DNA from 3 places in the Streptomyces sp. NPDC045022 genome. Region 1 is predicted to be linked to each of the others. Evidence: riboswitches for the same ligand, from Rfam matches in the RefSeq annotation. Region 1 holds a riboswitch; each other region holds the start of a gene.
What was found. A riboswitch is a leader RNA that binds a small molecule or an ion and turns the genes downstream of it on or off. The one in region 1 is predicted to bind cyclic di-AMP.
Positions count from the first base shown of each region.

Region 2: it holds a riboswitch for cyclic di-AMP, as region 1 does, so the genes downstream of both, AC07C1_RS29110 (C40 family peptidase) here and AC07C1_RS08725 (M23 family metallopeptidase) in region 1, are expected to answer to the same signal.
Region 3: it holds a riboswitch for cyclic di-AMP, as region 1 does, so the genes downstream of both, AC07C1_RS24765 (transglycosylase family protein) here and AC07C1_RS08725 (M23 family metallopeptidase) in region 1, are expected to answer to the same signal.

Region 1 covers NZ_JBWKIR010000004.1:19,463-28,840, reverse strand. The annotation lists gene AC07C1_RS08755 (hypothetical protein) at 118-705, opposite strand; gene AC07C1_RS08750 (GTP cyclohydrolase II) at 1,135-1,779, opposite strand; gene AC07C1_RS08745 (MarR family winged helix-turn-helix transcriptional regulator) at 1,878-2,396, opposite strand; gene AC07C1_RS08740 (dihydrofolate reductase family protein) at 2,473-3,606, shown strand; tRNA gene AC07C1_RS08735 (tRNA-Met) at 3,696-3,769, shown strand; gene AC07C1_RS08730 (PP2C family protein-serine/threonine phosphatase) at 3,960-5,141, shown strand; cyclic di-AMP (ydaO/yuaA leader) riboswitch at 5,392-5,558, shown strand; gene AC07C1_RS08725 (M23 family metallopeptidase) at 5,568-6,599, shown strand; gene AC07C1_RS08720 (aldo/keto reductase) at 6,694-7,638, shown strand; gene AC07C1_RS08715 (PrsW family intramembrane metalloprotease) at 7,745-9,106, opposite strand; gene trmB (tRNA (guanosine(46)-N7)-methyltransferase TrmB) at 9,162-9,378, opposite strand, start outside.
Region 2 covers NZ_JBWKIR010000020.1:11,897-21,274, reverse strand. The annotation lists gene AC07C1_RS29130 (cobalamin B12-binding domain-containing protein) at 1-324, opposite strand, end outside; gene AC07C1_RS29125 (esterase/lipase family protein) at 546-1,415, shown strand; gene AC07C1_RS29120 (M23 family metallopeptidase) at 1,838-3,346, shown strand; gene pcrA (DNA helicase PcrA) at 3,393-5,882, opposite strand; cyclic di-AMP (ydaO/yuaA leader) riboswitch at 6,168-6,338, shown strand; gene AC07C1_RS29110 (C40 family peptidase) at 6,347-7,333, shown strand; gene AC07C1_RS29105 (hypothetical protein) at 7,912-8,265, opposite strand; gene AC07C1_RS29100 (C40 family peptidase) at 8,703-9,378, shown strand, end outside.
Region 3 covers NZ_JBWKIR010000014.1:126,242-135,619, forward strand. The annotation lists gene AC07C1_RS24755 (cytochrome P450 family protein) at 1-882, shown strand, start outside; gene AC07C1_RS24760 (transglycosylase family protein) at 1,032-2,096, shown strand; cyclic di-AMP (ydaO/yuaA leader) riboswitch at 2,294-2,466, shown strand; gene AC07C1_RS24765 (transglycosylase family protein) at 2,471-3,187, shown strand; gene eno (phosphopyruvate hydratase) at 3,530-4,831, shown strand; gene AC07C1_RS24775 (FtsB family cell division protein) at 4,933-5,409, shown strand; gene AC07C1_RS24780 (DUF501 domain-containing protein) at 5,458-5,991, shown strand; gene AC07C1_RS24785 (Ppx/GppA phosphatase family protein) at 6,102-7,055, shown strand; gene AC07C1_RS24790 (NAD(P)/FAD-dependent oxidoreductase) at 7,552-8,931, shown strand; gene AC07C1_RS24795 (class I SAM-dependent methyltransferase) at 9,133-9,378, shown strand, end outside.

The sequences.
Region 1 (9,378 bases):
AGTGACCTGAGACCTGTGAGAGCCGATCTCTGCCGTATCCCGTCGAGGCCGCGATGCGCTAGCTGATCGCGGCCCGCACCCGCCTCGCACACCCCGGCACACCCCGGACCGAACACCTCAGTGGCCGACGGGGGCCCGCCGGACCCGGGCCCGGTCGCGGAACCACGCAACCGCCCCCACCAGCACCGCCGCCCCCACCCCGTACATCGGCAGCCAGAGGGTCGTCGTGGCCGCCAGGCACTCGGCAACGGCCTTGCGGCCCTGGACGTCCTGCGCGAACGCCAGGGCGGCACCGTCACTGCCGGCCAGGTTCCCCAGCGCGGCCTTCACCTGGAGGGCCTGGTACCTGCCCATCAGGGCGCACTCGCCGCGCGTGCCCGGCATCGGGAACAGCCAGGCCCGGCGCTGCAGCAGGGGTGCCAGCGCGACCGCCACGCACAGGCCGATGACCAGCGCGTAGGCGACCAGGCCGCGCATGTACGCCGAGCGGATGCCCGGCGTCCACTCCGCCCGTCGCTGGAAGGCGAGCATCACAGCGAGGAGCGTCACTCCGATGAACGTGGCGAACCACTGCCACGAGCCCTGGGCGAGCGCGAACGTCAGCACCGCGGCGAGTCCGATGCCGATGACCCCGGGAGCGGGAATGTCATCGCGGGCCGCGGCGGATGCCGGCCTCTGGGTCACTCGGGGGCTGGGATCACTCACGGGCCTCTCCTGCGGGGGGAGGCATCAGCATCCGCCGCGGAGGCGCCACGGCCCAGGGCACCATGCCGTACGGGCCCGGCGCCTCGCCCGGACGGCCCGCACCTGGTCGGCCGCGCGGCCGTCGGCCGACGCACCGCCGGCGACGGAGCCCGGCCGCCTGCCGGTGGGCCCCGAACGCCCGGCAGCGCCGGCCCACCCGGCGCGGTCCGAGACGGGCCGGCAGTGCGGCCCAGGCCGCCTCCTCGCGGCGGAAGGTCCGCGGTACGCGGGCCCGCCCAGATCCGCGGTACGCGGGTCCGCCAAGGTCCGCGGTACGCGGGTCCGCCAAGGTCCGCGGTACGCGGGTCCGCCAAGGTCCGCGGTACGCGGGTCCGCCAAGGTCCGCGGTACGCGGTCAGCCAAGGTCCGCGATGGGCAGGCCCGCCCGGCTCAGCCCGCGCTCAGTCCCGCCAGGGCGTCCAGGTGGGCCAGGGGCAGCGTGTGCTGGGTCTGGAGGACCTTCGCGCGCAGGTAGCGGACGTTGTGGGTGGTGGTGAAGACACCGGTCGGCACCCGGTCCCGGACGACGGCACCCAGGGCGCGCAACTGCTCGGCCTTGTCGGGGTTGTTGGACAGCAGATCCAGCTCACCGATGCCGAGGGCGGCGAGCATCTGCGCGGCGGCGGTGTAGTCGCGGGCGTCCTCCGGGAGGCCGAGCGCGGCGTTCGCCTCGTAGGTGTCGAGGCCCTGGTCCTGGAGGGCGTAGGCGTCGAGCTTGTTGTAGAGGCCGATGCCGCGGCCCTCCTGGCGGAGGTAGAGCAGAACGCCGCCGCGCTCGGCGATGCGCTCGACCGCCTCGCGCAGCTGGGGTCCGCAGTCGCAGCGGGCGGAACCGAAGACGTCGCCGGTCAGGCACTCGGAGTGCAGGCGCACCAGAGGCACCGGGCCGGGTTCGCCGAGGACGACCGCGACATGCTCCTGGCCGTCGGCGAGCCCGTGGAAGGTGACGAGTTCCGCGTCGGCGCCGTAACCGTCGTGGAAGCGCAGCGGTACCCGGACGCGGGCGCGCGGGGTGGCGACGGGGATGTCGGGCATGCGGGTCTCCGAAGTCTGGGCCATACCCTCTGCTTAAGATTTGAAGCAGATGTCAGGACCGGGACACTACCCCATGCTTTAAAGTTAAAGCAGTCGTCTCAAGTGAGGGGTGGTGATGACCGCCGCCGCCACGGCACGTCCTCCGTGACCGCCCCCGCCGTCTCCTCCCCCTGCAGCCCGCGCGCGATCCCCGTGCAGATCTCCTCCAGCTGTCCCACCTGCTCCGGCGTGAGCCGGTCGAACAGGCCGGTGCGAACCGTCTCGACGTGTCCGGGTGCCGTACGTTCCAGCACGGCCATCCCCTCGTCCGTCAGCACCGCGAGGCTGCTGCGCTTGTCCCGGCGGCAGTCCTCCCGGCGCACCAGCCCGTCCCGCTCCAGCCGGGTCACCACGTACGTCAGCCTGCTGCGGGTGACCTTCAGTGTCTCGGCGAGGTCGGTCATCCGCAGCCGCCGGTCGGGCGCCTCGGAGAGGTTGGCCAGCACCGAGTAGAACAGGTGGGGCATGCCGCCCTCCTGCTGGAGTTGCCGGTCGATCGCATCCTCCAGGAGCCGGGAGGCGGCGATATAGGCGCGCCAGGCGCGCTGCTCCTCGGGGCTGAGCCAGCGGGTCGTCATGCTGCCAGTGTAAGTTTGTTTAAAACTTGAACCAAAGCTTGGCGGGCCCACCGGGCCGCCGCGAGGGAGTGCGCCGATGCCCCTGCCGTACGTGCTGCTGTCCGCCGCCGTCTCCCTCGACGGCTTCCTGGACGACACCGGTCCCGAGCGGCTCCTGCTGTCCGGCCCGGCCGACTTCGACCGGGTCGACGACGTACGGGCCTCCGTCGACGCCATCCTCATCGGCGCCGGCACGATCCGCGCCGACAACCCGCGCCTGCTGGTCAACTCCCCCGAGCGCCGCGCGGCCCGGCTGGCGGCGGGCAGGCCCGCCTACCCGCTGAAGGTGACCGTCACCGCCACCGGCGACCTCGACCCCGAGGCCAACTTCTGGCACACCGGTGGCGAGAAGCTCGTCTACACGACCGACAAGGGCGCCGAACGGGCCACGAGCCTCCTCGGGGGCACCGCCGACGTCGTCCCGCTCGGCGCCGGCCTCGACTGGCGGGCCCTGCTCGAGGACCTGCACGACGTACGCGGAGTCGGGCGCCTGATGGTCGAGGGCGGCGGCCGGGTGCACACCCAGCTCCTCCAGCAGGGCCTCGCCGACGAACTCCAGCTGGTCCTCGCCCCCCTCTTCGTCGGCGACCCGGCGGCCCCGCGCCTGTTCGGCCCCGGGGCCTACCAGGGCGGCCGGCTGCGCCTGGTCGAGACCCGCCGCATTGAGGACGTCGTCCTCATGCGTTACGAGCCCACGGCCCCCGGTGCCGGCCCGGCTCCCACCGCCGCCGACCGCCACTGGCTGCGCGCCGCCTGCGAACTCGCCGCCCTGTGTCCGCCCTCGGAGACGGCCTTCAGCGTCGGCGCGGTCGTGGTCGCCGCCGACGGCACCGAACTGGCCCGCGGCCACTCCCGGGAGGGCGGCGACCCGGTGGTCCACGCGGAGGAGGCCGCGCTGGCCAAGATCGACCGGGCCGACCCGAGGCTGGCCGGGGCCACGGTCTACAGCAGCCTGGAGCCCTGCGCCCGCCGCGCCTCCCGTCCCGCGCCCTGTGCCGAGCTGATCCTGCGGGCCGGGGTACGCCGGGTGGTCACCGCCTGGCGGGAGCCGGACACCTTCGTCGCGGCGGCCGACGGCACGGGGGTGCTGCTCGACGGGGGAGCCGAGGTCGTCGTACTCCCGGAGTTCGAGGCGCTCGCCAAGGCCCCGAACGCCCACCTGCCGGGGTGACCGCGCCCCCCGGGGGGCCGCGTGAGCAGGGCCCGCGGGAACCGATGTGCAATCCGACCTGCGCGTGGCGTACAGTAGAGACACAACGACGCGGGGTGGAGCAGCTCGGTAGCTCGCTGGGCTCATAACCCAGAGGTCGCAGGTTCAAATCCTGTCCCCGCTACTGAAGACTCAGGGCCGGAATCCAGCACATGGATTCCGGCCCTGAGTGTTTTCCCCGGATGACCGGGATTCGCGTCCGGGGAGCCCAAGTGGCATACGTCACAGCTGGTCATCCGGTCGGTCCACAGCGGTCGCCCCCCGCCCCTGTGCCCGCAAACCTGGACGTACGTCGGACACGTGGGAGACAAGCGGTGCGCCCTGGTGAGGTGGAGCAGAACGCGTACGCCAGGGCGGGTGGCCGGCTTCCCGGCGACCCCGTGCCCGACCCGGGCCTCGGCGACGCACCCGCACCGGCGCACCGGACCCGGCGCCCGAGCCCGCGCACCCTGGCCCGCGCCCTGCCCGCCCTGCTCATCGCCGGCGGCGTCCTCTACGGCCTGCTCACCCCCGAGGACTTCACCGCCGTCCCGTTCTTCACCGCCGCCCCGCTGATCGCCGCGCCCCTGGCCGCGCTGAGCACCACCGTCCTGACCGGCCTCGTGGCCCTCGCCGCCGTCTACGCGGTGCACGCCCAGGCCGGCGCCCACCCGGTCGTGGCCACCGTCACGGACGTGGTGACCGTGGCCTCGGTCGCCCTGCTGGCCGTCGCCATCAACCGGGTGGTCCGCCGCGGCGACCGGCGCCTGGCCTCCGCCCGGGAGATCGCCGAGGCCGCCCAGCGGGCCGTCCTGCCCGAGCCGGCGGCGCGGATCGGCGGCTTCGAGATCGCCGCCTGCTACGAGGCGGCACGCCAGGACGCGTTCATCGGTGGCGACCTCTACGCGGTGCAGGACAGCCCGTACGGCGTCCGGCTGGTCGTCGGCGACGTGCGCGGCAAGGGCCTGGGCGCGGTCGCCGCCGTCGCCGTGCTGATCGGGGCGTTCCGGGAGGCGGCCGAGCGGGAGGCCACGCTGGAGGCGGTCGCCGAGCGGCTGGAGCGGGCGCTGGCCCGCGAGGGCACCCGGCGGGACGGCATCGACGCGTTCGAGGGGTTCACCACCGCCGTCCTCGCCGAACTCCCGCACGGCGAGGGAGTCGTACGCGTCGTCAACCGGGGCCATCCGGCCCCGCTGCTGCTGCACGCCGACGGCACCCTGCGCACCCTGACCGCGCACGAGCCGGCGCTGCCGCTCGGCATGGGCGACCTCGGCATATGGCCCGACCGGACGCTGGAGGCCGGCTTCCCCAGCGGGGCCACCCTGTTGCTCTACACCGACGGCCTGTCCGAGGCCCGGGACGCCCACGGCCGGTTCTATCAACCCGAACGACGGCTCGCCGGACGCACGTTCCGCGACCCCGGCACGCTCCTCGCCCGGCTCGCCGAGGAGGTCAGGCGGCACTCCGGCGGCGGCATGACGGACGACATGGCGCTGCTCGCCGTACGGCAGCCCTGAGTGCCCTCAGCGATGAGTGCCCTCACCGACGGTGACCGGGCGACCGCCGTCCGCATACCATCTGAGTCACCATCAAAACTTCTGTGACTCCTGAGCCTCGGTCAACTCGTCCGATTTGCAGCGGTCATGATGGATAGGTTCCCGTCCGGAAATGCTGATGATCAAGTCGAACGGCTTGGAAAGTGCCTGGCGCGTCTATTAACGTTCGATAACGCAGCGCGGTCGTCCCAGCCGTCACCAGAGGCGGCTCCGTGCGCACGCGCCGAATCCCGCAAGGGAACCGGGGAACCACCACCTTGGGGTGAATCACGCGGATGCCGATGTGAACTCGCTGAGTCCACGTCCGGTTTACGCGCGTAGGAGACCTTCCTGCTCCGAACCCGTCAGCTAACCCGGTAGGCGGAGGAAGGAAAGGAGCGCGCCCGCGTGGCGTCCAACCGCCCTGCCCCAGAAGCCCCGTTCATACCGGCGAAAGCCGACACCGAGACCTTCGGTTACGGCTCCTACCGCGCCGAGGAGGGCCCCTGGGAGGAGTGGAACCCGACCGAGGACTCCGTCGCCCCGGTCCGCGGCCGGCACCGTGTCGCCAAGCAGCGCGGCGGATTCGCCCGCAGCTCCACCGTCCTCGGCGTCGGCGTGATGGCCGCGGTCGGCGCGGGCGGCATGGCCAGCGCCAACACCGGCAAGCCGCCGGTCTCCATCTCCCTGCCGGACCTGCCCTCCGTCGGCTCGCTCTTCGAGGACGACTCCGCCCCGGCGCCCGAGGCCACCACCACCGCGCTCAGCGACGTGGGCGTGACCTCCGCCGACGCCGAGCAGCACACCGACGCGGGCGAGGCCCTGCGCAACCGGATCATGGCCCAGGCCGAGCAGCAGCAGAGCAAGGCCGACGGCAAGGCCACCGCCGCCGCGCTCGCCGCCACCGAGAAGCAGGCCGCGGACGCCGCCGCCAAGGCGGAGAAGGACGCCGCCGCCAAGGCCGCCGCCGCCAAGGAGAAGGCGGAGGCCGCCGCCAGGAAGGCCGCCGCGGAGAAGCGGCTGGCCGAGCTGGCCAAGCAGTACACGCTGCCGACGTCCTCGTACACGATCACCTCGACGTTCGGCCAGGCCGGCTCGATGTGGTCCTCCGGCTACCACACCGGCCTCGACTTCGCCGCGCCCACGGGCACCCTCATCAAGGCCATCCACAGCGGCACGATCACCCAGGCCGGCTGGGCCGGCGCCTACGGCTACCGCACGGTCCTCACCCTCGACGACGGCACCGAGCTGTGGTTCTGCCACCAGTCCTCGATCAACGTCACGGTCGGCCAGAAGGTCTCCACCGGCGAGGTCATCGGCCGCGTCGGCGCCACCGGCAATGTCACCGGCCCGCACCTCCACCTGGAGCTCCACCCGGGCGGGCAGGCCACCGGTACCGACCCGATGCCGTGGCTGCGGGACAAGGGCCTCACCCCCTGACGCGGCCCTCCGGAAGAACCGCGGGGCATCCCTTCGCGGGAACTCGGCGCCGGCGGCGGAATGAGATCATCCGTCGCCGGCGTTGACGTAGAGCATGACTTCTCTGCGCAAAATCGGTTCCTCCGACCTCGAGGTCTTCCCGCTCTCCCTCGGCGGCAACGTCTTCGGCTGGACCGCCGACGAGGAGGCCTCCTTCGCCGTCCTCGACGCCTACGCAGCCGCCGGCGGCAACTTCCTCGACACCGCCGACAGCTACAGCGCCTGGATCGAGGGCAACAAGGGCGGCGAGTCCGAGACGATCATCGGCAAGTGGGTCAAGGCCCGCGGCAACCGCGACGACGTCGTCATCGCGACCAAGGTCAGCCAGCACCCCGAGTACCAGGGCCTGTCCGCCGCCAACATCAAGGCCGCCGCCGACGCGTCCCTGCGCCGCCTGGGCACCGACCACATCGACCTCTACTACACCCACTTCGACAAGCCCGAGGTGCCGGTCGAGGAGATCATCGGCGCGCTGGACGAGCTGGTGCGGGCCGGCAAGGTCCGGCACATCGCCGCGTCCAACATCACCCCCGAACGTCTCCAGGCCTCCCTGGACTTCTCCGACCGCGAGGGCCTGGCCCGCTACGTAGCCCTCCAGCCGCACTACAACCTGGTCTCCCGCGACACCTACGAGGGCCCGCTGCAGGACCTGGCCGCCCGTGAGGGTCTCGCCGCCGTGCCCTACTACGCCCTCGCCTCGGGTTTCCTCACCGGCAAGTACCGCCCCGGTACGACCGTCGACAGCGCCCGCGCCACCGGGGCCGCGAAGCACGCCGAGTCCGAGCGCGGCCGGCGAGTCCTGGCGGCCCTGGACGAGATCGCCGCCGCCCACGACGCCCCGGTCGCCACGGTCGCCCTGGCCTGGCTCGCGGCCCAGCCGACGATCACGGCCCCCATCGCCTCGGCCCGAACGGTCGACCAGCTCCCGGCCCTGCTCGCGGTGGCGCGGCTGAGCCTGACGGACGAGGACCTGAGGAAACTGACGGAGGCATCGGCCTGACCCCAGCCGCCGGTTCCGCCCGCGGCGGGCCCTTCTCCGCCGCAGGCGGCGATCAGCCACGAGGGCGGCGGTGCCCGGCGGTCCGGCGGTGTCCGGCTGCCCCCGCCTAACCGCGATACGGGTTGTACGAGGGATACGGCACTGCCGGATACCCGTACGGCGCCGCCGGATACCCGTACGGCGCCGCCGGATACCCGTACGGCGCCGCCGGATACCCGTACGGTGGCGGCGCCCAGTACACCGGCGCCGGAACGGAAGCCCCGGCCGCGTACTCCAGAGCCGGCCGCGCCATGCCCCTGCGTAGCCACAGCTCGGTCAGCAACTCCCGCTCCCGTACGACGAAGTCGGCCCCGGCCCGCCCCCGCCGCCCCCGGTGCCGCAGGAGCGCCAGCGAGGTGGCGTACGCCTCGTACTGAGCCACCGCCCGCGCGGCCGGCCGCCCCCCGAAGTGGTGCCGGGCGTACTCCCGGGCCATCCGCCGCGCCCGCATCGACCCGAGCGCGAAAGGCTCGGCCGGCCCCAGCCACCCGGCCGGCACATACGGCGGCAGCTCCTCCCGCACGGTCCGCAGCTCCCGCTGCCGAGTCCAGACCGCGAGCCAGGTCAGCAGCGCGAACGCGGGCACCATGAATCCGCCGTAGACGGCGAAGAACCCGTACTGGCCGAAGGTGGAGGAGCTGTTCCACAAGGCGTGCATGCTCATCGCCAGCAGCAGCCCGCAGACCGGCAGCAGCACCCGCCGCAGCCGCCGCCGCTCCCCGGACAGCGCGGCGATACCGAAGCCGATGCCGGTGAGGACCGTGAACAGGGGGTGTGCGAACGGGGACATCACGATGCGTACGAAGAAGGTCGCGGCGGTGACGGAGGCGATGCCCCGGCCACCGGTGACCTGGTCGGTCCCGAAGGCCGTGCCGAGGTAGAGGATGTTCTCGGTGAACGCGAACCCGGTGGCGGTGATCCCGGCTATCACCATCCCGTCCACGATCCCGGTGAAGTCACGTCTGCGGAAGAGGAAGACCAGCAGTACGGCCGCGGCCTTGGCGGACTCCTCGACGACCGGCGCTATCACGGTGGCGCCCAGGGTGTCGGCACCGACCGGATCGGCGGTGGCGGTGGCGATCCACTTGGTCGCGAAGGTGTTGGCGACGATGGCGATCAGCGCCGCCGCGCAGGCGCCCCACGCGAAGGCGAAGACCAGGTTCCGCCAGGGGCCCGGTGCCACCCGGTCCAGCCACCGGAAGGCGGCTGTCAGCCAGGGCACGGGCAGCACGGCCAGTCCGACCCCGACCAGGAGCCCCTCCGTGCCGGTCTGGCGCCGTACCAGCGCGAGGATCACCAGCCCGGACAGCGCCAGCAGCGTGATCAGCGCCCCGTACCGCACCCATCCGCGTTGCCACCAGTGCGGGTGGCGGAGCGCCCCGGAGCCGGGGCTGGCGGGCGGTATCGGGTACGGAGCACTGGTGGCCACGGCATCGACCCTAACGGTGTCGCGACGAGGGGCCGGCGCGGTTTTCCGGACCTGGCTACCGGTCGTGGTGCGGTACGCGCCGGAAGAGCAGATCGTGCACCACATGTCCCTTGTCCAGTCCCTGCCCCTCGAAACGGGTCAGCGGCCGGAACGCGGGGCGTGCCGCGAAACCGCCGTCCGCCTGCGTGTTCTCGAAGTCGGGATGCGCGCCGAGAACCTCGAGCATCTGCTCGGCGTACGGCTCCCAGTCGGTCGCGCAGTGCACGAGCGCG
Region 2 (9,378 bases), on a different contig from region 1:
CTCCTTCAGCGGCGGGATGTCCTCGTCCGGGATGATGCCGCCGCCGAAGACGAGGATGTCCTCGGCGTCCCGCTCCTTGAGCAGCTCGATGACCGCGGCGAACAGCGTGTTGTGCGCGCCGGAGAGGATGGACAGGCCGATCGCGTCGGCGTCCTCCTGGATGGCCGTGTCGACGATCTGCTCCGGCGTCTGGTGAAGCCCGGTGTAGATGACCTCCATACCGGCGTCGCGCAGGGCGCGCGCGATGACCTTGGCACCGCGATCGTGGCCGTCGAGCCCCGGCTTGGCCACCACCACACGGATCGGACCGGCTGCCACACCCATCACTGCCTCCATCAAACGATCACGGAAGCGATCGCTTCCGTCCGTAACGACAAGTACCGCACTTTTGGCGCGTTCCGCCACCCGTCGTGAAGTGAACGAACGTTATCTCCAGCATCCCGCAACCGGCAGTTTTACGGTGCGCGGGGAGGGGGAAATCACATGATGGGACATGAGGGCACGGGGGATGGAGCCGTCTCCGGCGTGCCGACAGGAGGTCGGCCATGAAGGTGACCGGGATAGTGCCACTCTTCTTCCCGCTGTGCCGCCGGCTGTGGCCAGGCAGACTGGCCGGTCTGTCCATGGCGCTGCTCAAGGCGACCGCGCTGGAGGCCGCGATCCTGGCCGGCCACCTCCTGCTGTATCCGACGGGCCTCACCCAGGAGCGCCGCCCGGCCGCCCTGCCCGCCGGAGACGCGTCGCCCGCCGGCGACGGCACCACCCAGTTGCCGGTGCGGCCCGGTCCACCGGTCGTGCTGCTGCACGGTTTCATCGACAACCGCTCGGTGTTCCTACTGCTGCGCCGCAGCCTCGTCCAGCACGGCAGGCAGCGGGTGGAATCGCTCAACTACTCTCCGCTGACCTGTGACATCCGCGCCGCCGCCGAGTTGCTCGGCCGGCACGTCGAGGAGATCTGCGAGCGCACCGGCAGCAGGCAGATCGACATCGTGGGGCACAGCCTCGGCGGACTGATCGCCCGCTACTACGTGCAGTGTCTCGGCGGTGACCTGCGGGTGCGCACGCTCGTCACCCTGGGCACCCCGCACTCCGGAACGCGGGTGGCGCCGCTGGCCAACGCGCATCCGATCGTGCGCCAGATGCGGCCGGGTTCCGAGGTGATCGAGGCGCTGGGCCGGCCCGCGCCCGGCTGCCGTACGCGGTTCGTCAGCTTCTGGAGCGACCTGGACTCCCTGATGGTCCCGCTGGAGACGGCCTGCCTGGAGCACCCCGATCTCGACGCGCAGAACATCCGGGTCAACGGCATCGGGCATCTCGCCCTGCCCGTGCACCCCGCCGTCGCGGCCGGGATACGCGAGGCCCTCGACACCGCGCACCCCGGGGACCGGCTCGCCGGCGGTCTGACGGTGGCCTAGGGCCTCTCGTTCGGATCATGCCGGATCAGGGAGCGGGGCCTGGCGCCGTGCATCGCAAGGCGGAGGAGGGCGTCATGGCGGAGCCATGGCAACCGACGACAACGCGGCGAGGTGCGGTGCCAGGCCCCGCGAGCCCGGCATGATCCAAACGAGAGGCCCTAGGGCCGGACCACCGAACGGGCGGCGTCGGAGGGACGGGACTGAGGCGCTGCACAGCCGGTGCACAGGTGACTCGCTGTCACCCGTCATCGAACATCCTTCGAACACCAGGCCAAACTCACGTCCGGCGTCCCCCGAAACACGGCCGAATGCCCGTTTCCGGCCCACACGAAACCAGCCGAAGATTGTCGCGCCCGCGTACCGCCGGGTACAGTCGCCGCACTGCTCTGGCAGCCCCTGTTGTCGAGGCGAAAGAGAAGTTGGTGAACGACCGTCACCCGTCGGGGATCATGACCACCCCGGCCCCGGCTTCCGACGCCTCCACCGCGCACCACGCGCCGTACGGCACACCGGAAGCTCCCTACGACGACCTCACCACGTACGGTGGCTACGACGCCACGGGTTTTGCGAGCGGCTCCACCGGCACCACGGCCTTCGCCAACGACCCCCTCTTCGGCAGTCTTCCGGGAAGCGAGCAGACCACCGGCGCGTACGACACCACGCAGTGGCAGACCGGCACCGGCCAGACCCTGACCCACGACCCGTACGCGGCCCAGCACCACACCGCCTACGACTCCGGTGGGTACGACACCACCGCCTGGACGGTCCCCGCGCAGTCCACCGGGAACGACGTGAGCGGTCAGTGGGACGCGAGCGCCTGGCTCCAGCCCGACCAGTCCACCGGCGCCGACCCCACCCAGCAGTGGGAGTGGGGCACCCAGACCTATGACACGGGTGCGTACGACGCCACGCAGTGGAACGCGGCCGGCCAGGCCGTGCCGACGGAGCCCGAGCAGGTTGCCGAACCGTTCGACCAGCAGGCCACCGCCACGTTCGAGCAGGTCGGCGACGCGCAGGCGACCGCGGCCTTCGCGCAGTCGGCGTACCGGGAAACCGCGTGCGAGGAACAGCACGGCGACGAGGACGAGTCGACCACCACCGGTGAACTGCCCGTGACGCACGGCCTGCTGGACGGGCAGGAAGAAGTCACCCCGGCCCCGGTGACCCGCGCGGGCTCGCGCAGCGCGGCGCGTTCCCGGCGTCGTACGCCCGCCAAGCGCTCAGCGCTGCTCACCGTCGCGGTGCCCTCGGCCTGTGTGATGGGGGTGGCCGGGATCGCCGCGGCCTCGGTCGGTGCCCTGGCCGACGACTCCCATGACGCCACCGCCACCGCCTCCGCTTCGGACGCGCACGGGGTGCAGCCGTCGGTCGCCAACAGCAAGCTGGACACCCAGCTCAAGACCCTCTCCGCCGGGGCCGACGACTTCGCCGACCGGGCCAGCCGCACCCAGGAGCGGATCGACCTCAAGGCGCAGCAGGAGCTGGAGAAGAAGAAGGCCGCGGCGGAGGCCGCGCTCAAGGAGCGGCTGCGCCCCAAGTTCGTGCTGCCGGTCGCGCAGAGAGGGCTCAGCGCCTACTTCGGCCAGGCGGGCGTGAACTGGATGTCGGTGCACACCGGCATCGACTTCCCCGTCTCCTACGGCACCACGGTGATGGCGGCCACCGACGGCACCGTCACCACCAAGTGGAACAGTGCCTACGGCAACATGCTGATCGTGACGGCGAAGGACGGCACGGAGACCTGGTACTGCCACCTGTCCAGCTACCGCGTGGCCTCCGGTACGACCGTCAAGGCCGGCGAGCCGGTCGCCTACTCCGGCAACTCCGGCAACTCCACCGGTCCGCACCTGCACTTCGAGGTACGGCCGGCGGCCGGGGCGGCCATAGACCCCCTGCCGTGGCTGCGCAGCCACGGGCTGGACCCGACCTGAGCCACTGCCGGTACGGGCCCCGCCGGACCGGCGGGGCTCACTTCGTCTAGAGCTTCTCCACCGGCGCGTACCGCAACAGCAGCCGCTTCGGCTTGGTGTCACCGAAGTCGATCGTCGCCTCCGTGTTCGCGCCGGTGCCCTTCACCCCGACGACCGTGCCGAGCCCGAACTGGTCGTGGGTGACGCGGTCCCCGACGGCCAGCGCGACCACCGGCTTCTCCGCGGTGCGCCGCGTGGCGAACCCGGATGCGCCCGACGCCGAGGAGCGCGAGCGGCTCGAGGACAGCGAGGCCGCGATTCCCGAGGCCGGGCCGGAGGAGAACGGCGCCGACGCACCCGTCCGCTTCCACTCCATATGGGCGGCCGGGATCTCCTCCAGGAAGCGGGAGGGCGGGTTGTACGACGGCTGGCCCCAGGCGCTGCGCATCGTCGACCGCGTCAGGTACAGCCGCTCCCGGGCGCGTGTGATGCCGACGTACGCCAGGCGCCGCTCCTCCTCCAGCTCCTTGGTCTGGCCGAGGGCGCGCATGTGGGGGAAGACGCCGTCCTCCATGCCGGTCAGGAACACGACCGGGAACTCCAGGCCCTTGGCGGTGTGCAGGGTCATCAGCGTGATGACACCGTCGCCGTCCTCCTCGTCGGGGATCTGGTCGGAGTCGGCGACCAGGGCGACCTGCTCCAGGAAGTCGGCCAGGGTGCCGGTCTCACCTTCACCGCGTTCCTGCTCGAACTCCAGGGCGACGGCCGCGAGTTCCTGGAGGTTCTCGATGCGGGTCTCGTCCTGCGGGTCGGTCGAGGCCTGCAACTCGGCCAGATAGCCGGTGCGCTCGAGCACCGCCTCCAGGACGGTCGCCGGTCCCGCGCCGGACTCGACGATCGTGCGCAGGTCCTCCATCAGCGCGTTGAACCGCTTGACCGCGTTGGTGGAGCGCGCGGCCATGCCGTACGCCTCGTCGACCCGCTTGAGCGCCTGGGGGAAGCTGATCTTCTCGCGCTGGGAGAGGGCGTCGATCATCGCCTCCGCACGCTCGCCGATGCCCCGCTTGGGCACGTTGAGGATGCGGCGCAGCGGCACCGAGTCCTCGGGGTTCGCGAGGACGCGCAGGTAGGCGAGGACGTCCCGGACTTCCTTGCGCTCGTAGAAGCGGACGCCGCCGACGACCTTGTAGGGCAGGCCGACGCGGATGAAGATCTCTTCGAAGACACGGGACTGGGCGTTGGTGCGGTAGAAGACGGCGACGTCCCCGGCCTTCGCCTCGCCCGTGTCCGTGAGGCGGTCTATCTCGTCGGCGACGAACTGGGCCTCGTCGTGCTCGGTGTCGGCGACGTAGCCGGTGATCCGCGCGCCGTGGCCCGCGTTGGTCCACAGGTTCTTCGGGCGGCGGGACTCGTTGCGCTCGATGACCGCGTTGGCGGCGGACAGAATGGTCTGCGTGGAGCGGTAGTTCTGCTCCAGCAGGATCGTCGTCGCGTTCGGGTAGTCCTCCTCGAACTGGAGGATGTTGCGGATCGTCGCGCCGCGGAAAGCGTAGATCGACTGGTCCGCGTCACCCACCACGCAGAGTTCGGCGGGCGGGAGGTCGTACTCGCCGGGCGGGGTGTCGACGTCCTCGGCGGCGCGCTCGCCGGTGCCGACCAGTTCGCGCACGAGCGCGTACTGCGCGTGGTTGGTGTCCTGGTACTCGTCGACCAGGACGTGCCGGAAGCGGCGGCGGTAGTGCTCGGCGACGTCCGGGAAGGCACGCAGCAGGTTGACCGTCGTCATGATCAGGTCGTCGAAGTCGAGCGCGTTCGCCTCGCGCAGCCGCGACTGGTAGAGCGCATAGGCCTGGGCGAGGGTCTTCTCGAAGCCGTCGGTGGCCTGGGCGGCGAAGTCCTCCTCGTCGATCAGCTCGTTCTTCAGGTTGCTGATCTTGGCGCTGAAGGACTTGGGCGGGAACCGCTTGGGGTCGAGGTCCAGGTCGCGGCAGACCAGGGCCATCAGGCGCTTGCTGTCGGCGGCGTCGTAGATCGAGAAGGACGAGGTGAAGCCGAGCTTCTTCGACTCGCGCCGGAGGATCCGGACACACGCGCTGTGGAAGGTCATCACCCACATCGCGTTGGCGCGCGGGCCGACGAGCTGCTCGACGCGCTCCTTCATCTCGCCCGCGGCCTTGTTGGTGAAGGTGATCGCGAGGATCTGGCCCGGGTGTACGTTCCGCTCGGCGAGCAGGTGGGCGATGCGGTGGGTGAGCACGCGCGTCTTGCCGGAGCCGGCGCCGGCGACGATGAGCAGCGGGGAGCCGGCGTGCACCACCGCGGCGCGCTGGTTGTCGTTCAGCCCCTCCAGGAGTGCCGCCGCGTCGATCGCCGGGCGGGGGGCGCCGTCGCGGTAGTAGGCGTCCCGGTCCGGCGGCACGTCGAACTTCCCGCCGAACAGATCGTCCGGAAGCGCGTCCGGAGCGTGATCGTCCTCGGGCGGTGGCGGGGGTTCCTCCTCGTGCCCGCGAGGGGGCTGGAGGTCCGCCAGGAAGCTGTCGTCAAAAAGGCTGCTCATCGCTCTACGAGTCTAGGGCTCCCCACCGACAACCGGTCGCGGTCCCCGGAACACGGACGTCTCGGGTGGGGTCCGCATGGGGTGCGGTCCCGGAGTGGGATCCTCGCCCCACCTGCCCCCTTTTCCCCTCACGCTGAGGAAGCACCTGGTCACGCCCACATGAAACCTGCATCAGGTCACAGAAATGTATCGGACATACTGCGCACCAACCTTCACAAGAGACACACGAGTTGGTTAGGTTTCCGTCAGGCCGCACGACCCCTCTCCGGCGAACGTCGCCGGGCCGCGCGGCCTCCGCCGAGTCCGGTGCGCCCCCCACGGTGCCCGGAGCCGGGGACCCACCGATCCTGGGGTGAATCGGCCGACTCCCGCCCGGGACGACGCCGTAGGGCAACCCTTCCGAAGCACGCGCCCGAACCCGACAGCTAACCCGGTAGGCGGCACGTTGGAAGGAGTCGCCTCCCTTGGCGTCGCACCGCAAGCCGCGCCCCGGCGGCACCCGTGGACCGGGCCTGCGCGGCCCCGCCCTCGCCACCGCCGCATTCACCTCCGTGGCCGTCCTGACCCAGACGGCCGAGGCCGCCGCCGACGACGGCAGGCCGAGCCTGGAGGAGATCGAGAAGAAGATCGACGAGTTCTACCGCCAGGCCGACTCGGCGCCGGAGGAGGAACCGGCGGCCGCCCGGCGGCCGCACGGCGAGGACCCACGTCAGGAGGGCGCCCGGCGCGCGAGCCGGCTCGCCAAGGCCCGGGAGGGGCTGGTTCCGTTCGCGGCCACCCCGGACACGGCCGCCTCTCTCCTCTCGGAGTATCCGCAGGACCACTTCGCCCAGAGCAGGGTGATGAACCGGTTGGCCTCGCGCGTGAAGGACGCGGCCGAGCGGGGCAAGACCACCAGGAGCCCGGAGGCGCCGGCGTCCTCGCACTACGACGTGAAGGCCGCGAAGGCCACCGTCCAGCACAAGCTCGCCACCGCGCGCGAGCTGCTGTCCCGGCTCACGGCCCAGCAGGGCGCGCGGCCGGCCGGGCTCGGCCGACGGCGCCTGGAGGAGCCCGGTCCACGGGCCTACGGATCCCCGGGCCCGCGGCAGGAAACCAAGGCCGAGAAGGCGATCGCCTTCGCCCGGGCCCAGATCGGCAAGCCGTACGTGAGCGGTGCCAGCGGGCCCGGCTCGTACGACTCCTCCGGCCTCACCCAGGCCGCGTGGAAGGCCGCCGGCGTCACCCTCCCGCGTACCGCCCAGGCCCAGGCCGCCGCGGGCAGCCCGGTCCCCGTCACCGAGGCGCGCGCCGGTGACCTGGTCTTCTTCCACGACGACAGCAGCCATGTCGGCCTCTGCACGGGCGACGGGATGATGATCCACGCCCCGGAACCCGGCGCGTACGTCCGCGAGGAATCCGTGGACCGCGGTGGCGAATCGATCATCCACAGCGTGGTGCGGCCGGCCTGAGCGCGCCTCACGTGGTCGGGCCTACGCGCGCGTACCGGCGGGTCCGCTCCACGCGCGCGTACCGGCGGTTTGCGTTCCACGCGCGCGTGCCCGGCCCGGCTGGGTGCGCGCGGCTGCCTGGCATCGGGCGCATGCCCGGCATCTCAGGTCTGCGCGCGTGGTGGGCGGGGCGGCCTCCCGCGTCCGGGGCCGCCGTGATTGGCGGCCGGCATCCTGTCGGTTGGTCTGCAGCTGGCCGGCGACGAGACGGTCTCGCGGGTGGCGCCGGCGATGGCCGGCGTCGCCTGGGTGGCGCTGGGCGCCGACTTCGTCCTGCGGACCTCGTCTGCTATCTCGGGCTTATCTCGCTGGCGGCCGAGGCGGCCCGGGCCGCGGCCCGGTTACGACGTGCTTGGTGGGCGACGGTGTTCCCGATGGGAATGACGGCGGCGGCGAGGCTGTCCGTCGCGGCCACCGTGGACGTCCCGTGGCTCAAGGGGCCGGGACGGGTGCTGGTGTGGGTGGCGGTGGCGGCGTGGCTCGCGGCCGCCACCGGTGCGGTGCTCGCGGCCCGTGCCGGCGACCACGTGGACCGACCGTCAGGTCCACAGCACGGCGATGAAGATGTTCGCCGTCGTCAGCAGGCCGACCAGCCCGAAGAGCCGCTTGTCGACCCGCTCCTCGTCGCGCTTCACGTAGACCAGGCCGAGGATCACGATCAGCAGGGCCAGCTTCACGCCGATCTTGATGTTGTTGACATGGTGGTCGTCGGCCTGGTTGAGGCCGACCAGGGCCACGCCGGTGACGAGCATGGTCAGTGCGCCGTGCAGCATGCCGGGGACGAACCGGGCCGTGCCCTGCCCCATGGCCTTCATCTGGGTGAGGAAACCGCCGAGCAGTGCGGCGATGCCGATGATGTGCAGGCCGACGAAGAGATGGATGAGTAGGTCCATGGAGCCGGAGCCTAACGAGGGCGTTCTCGTCTTCCGTGACCGGGCCCGACGCCGATGTCCCAGCGGTCCGTCCGCGAGGCCGTGGATCTTGCATATATGCGACCCATAGCAGCCCACATCTCCGAGCTGTCCCGCTTTTGGCGCTTCGGTCAGCACGCTCCGTGAAGACGACGACTCAGCCCGGGCAACACGGTCACATCCGGTCACACCTTGGTCCGTCGAGGCCAGTTTCGTACACCGCGTTACCCACTCGTCACAGACCGGCCTAGCGTCCTCCCCCAGGTGACCGGCTTCCCACCGCCGCCCGGGCCAGGGGCGGCAGTCGGCCACCTCCGCCGAGAAAGGCCCGGCGGTGGCCCGCTCCCCCTGTGCGGGCCACCGCCGGGCGCACCGACCGCTCGGTCGCACGAGTCCTACGAAAGGACGTGACGGTCCAGGTGGCAGCGCACCGCAAGCCCCGGCAAGGCCCGCTCAGTGGCCATACGGCCCGGACGGCCGCCACTCTCGCCCTGGCGGGTGTGGCCACCGCGGCGGGCTTCGACGGGACGGGACACGCCGAGCCACAGCTGACGCCGGCGCAGGCGAAGGACAGAGTCGACAAGTTGTACCAGGACGCGGAGGCCGCCACCGAGAAGTACAACGGGGCGAAGGAGAGAGCCGAAACGGCCCAGCGGCGGGTGACCGCGCTGCAGGACCAGGCCGCCCGCAAGCAGCAGAAGCTCAACTCGGCCCGCGACGCACTGGGTTCCATCGCGGCGGCCCAGTACCGCGACGGCGGCATCGACCCGGCCTGGCAACTGGCCCTGTCCAGCGACCCCGACCAGTACCTGGACGGCGCCGCGTTCGCGGAGCGGGCGGGCGACCGGCAGGCCGCCGCCGTGTCACGGGTGCGCGAACAGCTGCGGGAGATCGAGCGGTTGCGCGGCGCCGCACGCATCGAGCTGACCTCCCTGCGCTCCCGGCAGGCGGAGCTGAAACGGCAGAAGAAGACCATCACCGGAAAGCTCGACGAGGCGCGGCGGCTGCTGGCGCGGCTCACCCCGCGGCAGCGGACCGAGGTCACCGGTGACAGCGCCCCGGCCGGGCACGTGTCCCGGTCGGCCTCCTCCGCGC
Region 3 (9,378 bases), on a different contig from region 1:
CAGTTCGCGCAGCGGGGTTCCGCCGACCTCATCCACGAGTTCGCCTTCCCGCTGCCCATCTACGCCATCTGCGACATGCTCGGCGTCCCCCGCGAGGACCAGGACGAGTTCCGGGACTGGGCGGGCATGATGATCCGGCACGGTGGCGGGCCCCGGGGCGGGGTCGCCCGGTCGGTGAAGAAGATGCGCGGTTACCTGGCCGAGCTGATCCACCGGAAGCGCGCGGCCCTGCCCGCCGAGCCCGCGCCCGGCGAGGACCTCATCTCCGCCCTCATCCGCGCCTCCGACCACGGCGAGCACCTCACCGAGAACGAGGCCGCCGCCATGGCCTTCATCCTCCTGTTCGCCGGCTTCGAGACGACCGTCAACCTCATCGGCAACGGCACCTACGCCCTGCTCACCCACCCCGAGCAGCGCCGCCGGCTGCAGGAGTCCCTGGCGATGGGGGAATGGGGCCTGCTGGAGACCGGCGTGGAGGAACTGCTCCGTTTCGACGGGCCGGTGGAGCTGGCCACCTGGCGGTTCGCCACCGAACCGCTCACCATCGGCGGGCAGGACATCGCGCCGGGCGACCCGGTGCTCGTCGTGCTCGCCGCCGCGGACCGGGACCCGGAGCGGTTCGCCGACCCGGACGTGCTGGACCTTGCCCGCCGCGACAACCAGCACCTCGGCTACGGCCACGGCATCCACTACTGCCTGGGCGCGCCGCTCGCCCGCCTGGAGGGCCAGACCGCGCTCGCCACCCTGCTCAGCCGCCTGCCCGACCTGCGGCTCGCCGCGGACCCGGACGAGCTGCGCTGGCGCGGCGGGCTCATCATGCGCGGTCTGCGCACCCTGCCGGTGGAGTTCACTCCGCTCCCCGGCGAGGCCGTAGAACGGTAAACATGACAGGCGTTCAACTTCGTGATCTTCACGTGATCTGCGCGGCATGAACTTGTGACAAGTGATCGTCTGCCTATACGTTCACCCATCAGCGCGGCGACAGGCTTCATCCGCCGCGCCGGTCCTGCTGTCGCACGAAAGGCTTCCGCATGCTCTCCGGGAACGGTCGTCACCGTCGCCCCCGTCAGGCTCCGGCCCTCCTCGTCGCGGCCGGCGTGACAGGCTCCGCCATCGCCATCCCCCTGCTCGGCGCCGCGAGTGCCAACGCGGCCGACGGCACCACGTGGGACAAGGTGGCCGAGTGCGAGAGCGGCGGTTCCTGGAGCGCGAACACCGGCAACGGGTACTACGGCGGCCTGCAGATCCCGCAGGACGACTGGGACAAGTACGGCGGTGGCCAGTACGCCGACAGTGCCGACGAGGCCAGCCGTTCGCAGCAGATCGCCGTGGCCGAGAAGATTCTCGCCGACCGGGGCACCACCCCCTGGGCCACCTGTGCGCTGCTGTCCGGCCTGACCTCGAACTCCGGCTCCGTGGACGTCGACACGGGGGTCGGCGGCTCCGGTGACGCCAACGGTTCGGGCGACTCGTCCGGTTCGGCCGACAACTCCGACTCGTCCGGTCTGCCGGATTCAGCCTCGCCCTCCGGCTCTGGTTCCGGCTCCGACTCCGCTGCCGACGCCGGCTCCGGCTCGGCTTCGGGCTCGGATTCCTCCACGGGTTCGGCCACCACGCCGACGCCCGGTCCGGGCAAGGACGTCACCGCGGATCCCGGTGCGGACACCGGTTCCACCGGTTCCACCGGTACCAACGCTCCGAAGTCCGACAGGTCGGTCTCGCCCGAAACCGGAAACTCGCAGGGGGACGGCAGCACGCCTGCGGCCACCCCCAGTGTCGGAAACTCGGACAATTCCCAGCAGAGTGCCGGTTCCTGGAGCCTCGTCGACACCGGCGCCCTCATCAGTGGTGGACGTCACCGTGGCGGGAGCGCGGACGAAAACGTGACAAACAGTCAGGATGCCGCGACGTCCGGCCGTCACGCCTCCCGTGAACCGGGCACCTACACCGTCCGCGAGGGCGACTCCCTCGTCTCCATCGCCGACTCGCTCGAGGTCGACGGCGGATGGCGCGCGCTCTATGCCGGAAACAAGAAGGACATCGGCGCCGATCCAAACCACATCACCGCCGGTCAGACCCTGGAAGTCGGTGCCTAAACGGGCGAAAAGCGGCGGGAGTTGACGCCCTGTTTCGTGGCTGATGTCCGGTTTGGCGAAAGTGTGGGATGAGTCTCAGAAGCCCTGATCGTCTTTGAAATTCCGTCGATCGCCTGTCTACGGTCGAGATCGCTCGTCACCACGAGCCCCGGCAGTCGCAACGCCGAATCCTGCCAGCGGATGCCCGGGAACAGTCGTCGCGTCAAGCGCCGTAGGCAGGAGCGGGGGACCCAAGGTAAGTGCCGGAACCAGCAGTTGAGCTGGCGCCGGCTGGGGGTGAAGCCGCACCTCGCGCAAGCGGGAGTGCGGCCGGGCAACTCAACCGGCCCGAACCCGACAGCTCACCTCGCAGGCGTCGGTGAGGGGATCGATCCATGCTGTTTTCCGGCAAGGGCAAGCACCGTCGTCCGTCCAAGGCCACTCGTGTCATCGCGCTCGCCGGTGTCACCGGTGCCGCCGTCGCCGCCCCGCTGATGGCGGCCGGCAACGCCTCCGCCGCCACCGCCTCCGAGTGGGACGCGGTCGCCCAGTGCGAGTCCGGCGGCAACTGGTCCATCAACACCGGCAACGGCTACTACGGCGGCCTGCAGTTCTCGGCCTCCACCTGGGCCGCGTACGGCGGCACCCAGTACGCCGCCCAGGCCAACCAGGCCGGCAAGGCGCAGCAGATCGCCGTCGCCGAGAAGGTCCTCGCCGCCCAGGGCAAGGGTGCCTGGCCGGTCTGCGGCACGGGCCTGTCCGGCGCCGCCTACAACGGCTCCGCCCCGAGCAGCAGCTCCTCGAACAGCAGCTCCTCCAGCAGCTCCTCGAACAGCACCTCGTCGAGCAGCACCACCACCCGCTCCACCGGCCGGCAGGCCGCCTCCCGCTCCGCCGAGCGTCCGGCCGCGACCAAGACCGTCACCACCCCGACCGGCAAGAAGGTCAAGAAGGGCGACGGCGAGTACAAGGTCGCCGCGGGTGACACCCTCAGCTCCATCGCCGAGAAGCACGGCGTCAAGGGTGGCTGGAAGAAGCTGTTCGACCTGAACAAGGACATCGTCGAGGACGCCGACCTCATCTACCCGGGCCAGCAGCTGCACCTGAAGTGACGCCCGGCTCCCACGCGAACCACAGCGCCCTCACCTCCCCGGTCCGCACGCTGAAGGCCTCGTGAGGGCCACCCCCCGTCCCCACGGGCTCCCCGCCCCGGTGCGTATTCCCCCGTACGCACCGGGGCGGGGTTTTCTGTTTTCCCGTTCTTCGGCCAGGTCTCACCCGCACCCCCCTTTGTTCCCAGCCTGAACAATGGGTACCGTCTGCGTGTCCCTCCTGTCCACGGGACGGTCGGTCGGTGGCCGACGCCCCTGGGACGGTTAGGCTCTAGTCGCAAGGCCCAGCCGCAAGGCGGCCGGCCCCGCACTTCCAGCGTCACATCCAAGAAGGAGATGCTCGTGCCGTCCATCGACGTCGTCGTAGCCCGGGAAATCCTCGACTCGCGAGGGAACCCCACCGTCGAGGTCGAGGTCGGCCTCGACGACGGCAGCACGGGTCGTGCCGCCGTCCCGTCCGGCGCCTCCACCGGTGCCTTCGAGGCCATCGAGCTGCGTGACGGTGACCCCAACCGCTACCAGGGCAAGGGTGTCGAGAAGGCCGTCCTCGCGGTCATCGAGCAGATCGGCCCGGAGCTGGTCGGCTACGACGCCACCGAGCAGCGCCTGATCGACCAGGCCATGTTCGACCTGGACGCCACCGACAACAAGGGCTCGCTCGGCGCCAACGCCATCCTCGGCGTTTCCCTCGCCGTCGCCCACGCCGCCTCCGAGGCCAGCGACCTCCCCCTCTTCCGCTACCTGGGCGGCCCGAACGCGCACCTGCTGCCGGTGCCGATGATGAACATCCTGAACGGCGGCTCGCACGCCGACTCCAACGTGGACATCCAGGAGTTCATGATCGCCCCGATCGGCGCGGAGTCCTTCTCCGAGGCGCTGCGCTGGGGCACCGAGGTCTACCACACGCTGAAGAAGGTCCTGAAGAGCAAGGGCCTGTCCACCGGCCTCGGCGACGAGGGCGGCTTCGCCCCGAACCTCGGCTCCAACCGCGAGGCCCTCGACCTCATCCTCGAGGCCGTCAAGGAGGCCGGCTACACCCCCGGCGAGCAGATCGCCCTCGCGCTCGACGTGGCCGCCTCCGAGTTCTACAAGGACGGCAAGTACCTCTTCGAGGGCAAGGAGCGCTCCGCCGCCGAGATGACGGAGTACTACGAGGAGCTGGTCGCGGCCTACCCGCTCGTCTCCATCGAGGACCCGCTGTTCGAGGACGACTGGGACGGCTGGAAGATCATCACCGACAAGCTCGGTGACAAGGTCCAGCTCGTCGGCGACGACCTGTTCGTCACCAACCCCGAGCGCCTCGCCCGCGGCATCGAGGAGGGCGCCGCCAACGCCCTGCTGGTCAAGGTCAACCAGATCGGCTCGCTGACCGAGACCCTGGACGCCGTCGAGCTGGCTCAGCGCAACGGCTTCAAGTGCATGATGTCCCACCGCTCCGGTGAGACCGAGGACGTCACCATCGCCGACCTGGCCGTCGCCACCAACTGCGGCCAGATCAAGACCGGCGCCCCGGCCCGCTCCGAGCGCGTCGCCAAGTACAACCAGCTGCTGCGCATCGAGGAGATCCTCGACGACGCCGCGGTGTACGCCGGTCGCAGCGCGTTCCCGCGCTTCAAGGGCAACCTCGAGATCTCCGAGGGCTGAGCCAACCCGGGCTGTCCTAGCCAGTCGTACGTACGTCCCCGTACCCGGTCCCGTACCGTGTCCGGGGACGTACGCGCGTGTGTGATCGGGAGGCGGGGAAGATGGCCGTGAAGGACCGTGACCGGTTCTCCACCGCGACCAGGCTGCGGCTGCTCGGCGAGCAGACGGCGGCCCGGGTCTACCGCTCCCAGACCAAGCGGCAGGCCCGCCGCTCCCGGCTCACCGGCCGCGCGGCGCTGCTCGCGCTGGTGCTGTGCACGATGATCGTCGCGCTCGCCTATCCCATGCGGCAGTACGTCTCGCAGCGCGCCGAGATCGCCGACCTCCGGCGGCAGCAGGAGCAGGCACGCCACCGTGTCGAACAGCTGCGCGACCTCAAGGCGCGCTGGCAGGACGACGCCTACGCCAAGCAGCAGATCCGGCGCCGGCTGCACTATGTGATGCCCGGGGAGACCGGGTACGTCGTCATCGACCCGGGCGCGGCCAAGCAGTCCCGCGCCGACGTCGGGGCCGCCCACCGGCCCTGGTACGCGAACGTCTGGGACGGGGTCGACAAGTCCGACGCCTCCGACCAGTAAGCCGGCCGCCCGGCCGGTGTCCGACAGAAAGCCACCCTGAAAGCAGTCATGGAAACGCCTCCGCCGCCCACTCCGCGCACCGAGCCCACCGACGCGGACGTCGAGGCCTTCAAGCAGCAGCTCGGCCGCCCGCCGCGGGGCCTGAGGGCCATCGCGCACCGCTGCCCGTGCGGCCAGCCGGACGTCGTGGAGACGGCGCCCCGGCTGCCCGACGGCACGCCCTTCCCGACGACGTACTACCTGACGTGCCCGCGCGCCGCCTCGGCGATCGGCACGCTGGAGGCGAACGGCGTCATGAAGGAGATGACGGAGCGGCTGCGGACCGACCCGGAACTGGCCGCCGCCTACCGGGCCGCCCATGAGGACTACATCCGGCGCCGGGACGAGATCGAGGTCCTGGAGGGTTTCCCGAGCGCGGGTGGTATGCCGGACCGGGTGAAGTGCCTGCACGTCCTGGTGGGCCACTCCCTGGCCGCGGGGCCGGGTGTGAACCCGCTCGGCGACGAGGCGATCGCGATGCTGCCGGAGTGGTGGAGCAAGGGCCCGTGCGTCGTGCCCGACGCCGACGCCGCCGAGGAGTGACCGCCGGACCGCTCCCGCCCCAGGGGCTCCGCCCCCTCGGCCCCCCGTCCTCGCCCACCACCACCCGACCCGGTCGGCTGCCCAGAGCGCTGTGAAAGAAGGACCTGCCCATGCCCCGCGTCGCCGCCATCGACTGCGGTACGAACTCCATCCGGCTCCTCGTCGCCGACGCCGACCCCGAGACCGGTGAACTGGTCGATCTGGACCGGCGGATGACGATCGTTCGGCTCGGCCAGGGCGTCGACCGCACCGGCCGGCTCGCGCCCGAGGCCCTGGAGCGCACGTTCGCCGCATGCCGCGAGTACGCGCGGGTCATCAAGGATCACGGCGCCGAGAAGCTCCGCTTCGTCGCCACCTCCGCCTCCCGCGACGCCGAGAACCGGGACGACTTCGTGCGGGGGGTCGTCGACATCCTCGGCGTCGAGCCGGAGGTCATCACCGGTGACCAGGAGGCCGAGTTCTCCTTCACCGGGGCGACCAGGGAACTGAAGGGCCGCGACGACCTCGCCAAGCCCTATCTCGTCGTGGACATCGGTGGTGGTTCGACCGAGTTCGTCGTCGGTGAGGACCACGTGCGCGCCGCGCGCTCCGTGGACGTCGGCTGTGTGCGGATGACCGAGCGGCATCTGGTGCACGACGGCAAGGTGAGCGACCCGCCCGGTGAGGAGCGGATCGCCGCCATGAGGGCCGACATCGAGGCCGCCCTGGACCTCGCCGAGCAGACGGTCCCGTTGCGCGAGGCGCGCACCCTGGTCGGCCTCGCCGGCTCGGTCACCACCGTGTCCGCGATCGCCCAGAACCTCCCCGAGTACGACTCCGCGCGCATCCACCACTCCCGCATCTCCCACGACCGGGTCCGCGAGATCACCGAGTGGCTGCTGCGTTCCACGCACGCCGAGCGCGCCGCGGTGCCGTCCATGCACCCGGGCCGGGTCGACGTCATCGGCGCGGGCGCCCTGGTCCTCCTCGCGATCATGGAGCGCATCGGCGCCGAGGAGGTCGTGGTGAGCGAGCACGACATCCTGGACGGCATCGCGTGGTCCGTAGTACGCGAGTCGTGTTGAGGTCCTGCGGGGTGCGGTAGACGTCCCGCCGGTCGCCCACCCGGAGAGACAGGGGCGTTTTCCGGCCCGTTTGCTACTGGTCGGTAGTCTCCGGTGAGCAGGTTGGATAACGTGTGAGCGGGCCGTCCGGAGGTGCCGATGACGTCCCGTCGGAAAAGTTCGTGAAGTTCTTCACAAGGAATTCGGCCCTGGCGAGGGATCAAAGGGCTCTCATTGACCCGTGGGAGGGCCGAACAGCCCTCGGGAGGCGCTCGCGAGGGTGTCCGGCGGGTCTTCCCGGGGGGTCGGCCAGGACGCTGGCCGGGGTGCCTCACAGGGACCCGAAAGGGCCGGAGAGGCAGCTCACGCGGCATTGGCAACGGGTCGAACCGACTCGCGGTTCCCTTTCGGCCGCATGACCTGCGTCACGCGGGCCGCGGAGTTTAGCACAGTGCCTGTCGGACCTTGTGAAGGGGCGCACGAGCAGCCCCCCTCAGGCGGGTGGATACTCGATGGCATGAGCACCACGGAGCGTCCCAGGATCCTCGTAGTAGGCGGTGGGTACGTAGGCCTGTACGCAGCTCGGCGCATTCTCAAGAAGATGCGCTACGGCGAGGCGACCGTCACGGTCGTCGACCCCCGGTCGTACATGACCTACCAGCCCTTCCTCCCCGAAGCCGCCGCCGGCAGCATCTCCCCTCGCCACGTCGTCGTCCCGCTGCGACGCGTGCTGCCGAAGGCGGAGGTCCTCACCGGCCGGGTCACCACCATCGACCAGGACCGCAAGGTCGCCACGATCGCCCCCCTGGTGGGCGAGGCGTACGAGCTGCCCTTCGACTACCTGGTCATCGCGATGGGCGCGGTCTCCCGCACCTTCCCGATCCCCGGCCTCGCCGAGCAGGGCATCGGCATGAAGGGCATCGAGGAGTCCATCGGCCTGCGCAACCACGTCCTCGAGCAGCTGGACAAGGCCGACTCGACGAACGACGAGGAGATCCGCCGCAAGGCGCTCACCTTCGTCTTCATCGGCGGTGGCTTCGCGGGTGCGGAGACCATCGGCGAGGTCGAGGACATGGCCCGGGACGCGGCCAAGTACTACAAGAACGTGTCCCGTGAGGACATGCGCTTCGTTCTCGTCGATGCCGCCGACAAGATCCTTCCCGAGGTCGGCCCCAAGCTCGGCCAGTACGGCAGGGAGCACCTGGAGAGCCGGGGCGTGGAGATCTACCTCTCCACCTCCATGGACTCCTGCGTCGACGGTCACGTCGTGCTGAAGAACGGCCTCGAGGTCGACTCCAACACCATCGTGTGGACCGCCGGCGTCAAGCCGAACCCGGCTCTCTCCCGCTTCGGCCTGCCCCTCGGCCCGCGCGGCCACGTCGACTGCGAGCCCACGCTCCAGGTCAAGGGCACGGACTACATCTGGGCCGCCGGTGACAACGCACAGGTCCCGGACCTCGTCGGCCGCAAGGCGGGCAACGAGAACGCCTGGTGCCCGCCGAACGCCCAGCACGCGCTGCGCCAGGCGCGCGTCCTCGGTGACAACGTGATCTCCGGTATGCGGGGCTTCCCGCAGAAGGAGTACGAGCACGCCAACAAGGGCGCGGTCGCCGGTCTCGGCCTGCACAAGGGCGTGGCGATGATCGTCATGGGCAAGGTGAAGATCAAGCTCAAGGGCCGCCTCGCCTGGTACATGCACCGTGGCTACCACGGCATGGCGATGCCGACCTGGAACCGTAAGATCCGTGTCTTCGCCGACTGGACGCTCGCCATGTTCCTCAAGCGCGAGGTCGTTTCCCTCGGCGCCATGGAGAACCCGCGCGAGGAGTTCTACGAGGCCGCCAAGCCCGCCCCGGTCGCCGCCGCGAAGACCGAGGAGAAGGCCAAGGCCTCCTGACCTCCGGTCACTGAAACACCCTCGAAGGACCTCCCGCCATCCGTGGTGCGGGAGGTCCTTCGGCGTTGTACGAGGGACCAAAGTGTATGCATGGTACAGCTATTTGCCCAGTTGTAACTCCTTTGCGGGACTGCGCTGAGCGCTTCACGGTGTTTACGTGGTGAACGGACATCCGGGATCGTCGTCTTGGAGGTGTGCGCCATGGCCGACGCCGCGTCGCGGCTGAGGAGTCTTGCCGAACAGATGCTGGGAACACCGCTTCCCCTGCGGGTACGGGCGTGGGACGGGTCCCAGGCCGGACCGCCGGACGCGCCGGCGCTCGTGATCCGCAACCGCCGCGCCCTGCGCCGCATGCTGTTCAAACCGGGGGAACTGGGACTTGCCCGCGCCTGGGTGGCCGGTGACCTGGACATCGAGGGTGACCTGTACACCGTGCTGGAGGTGATG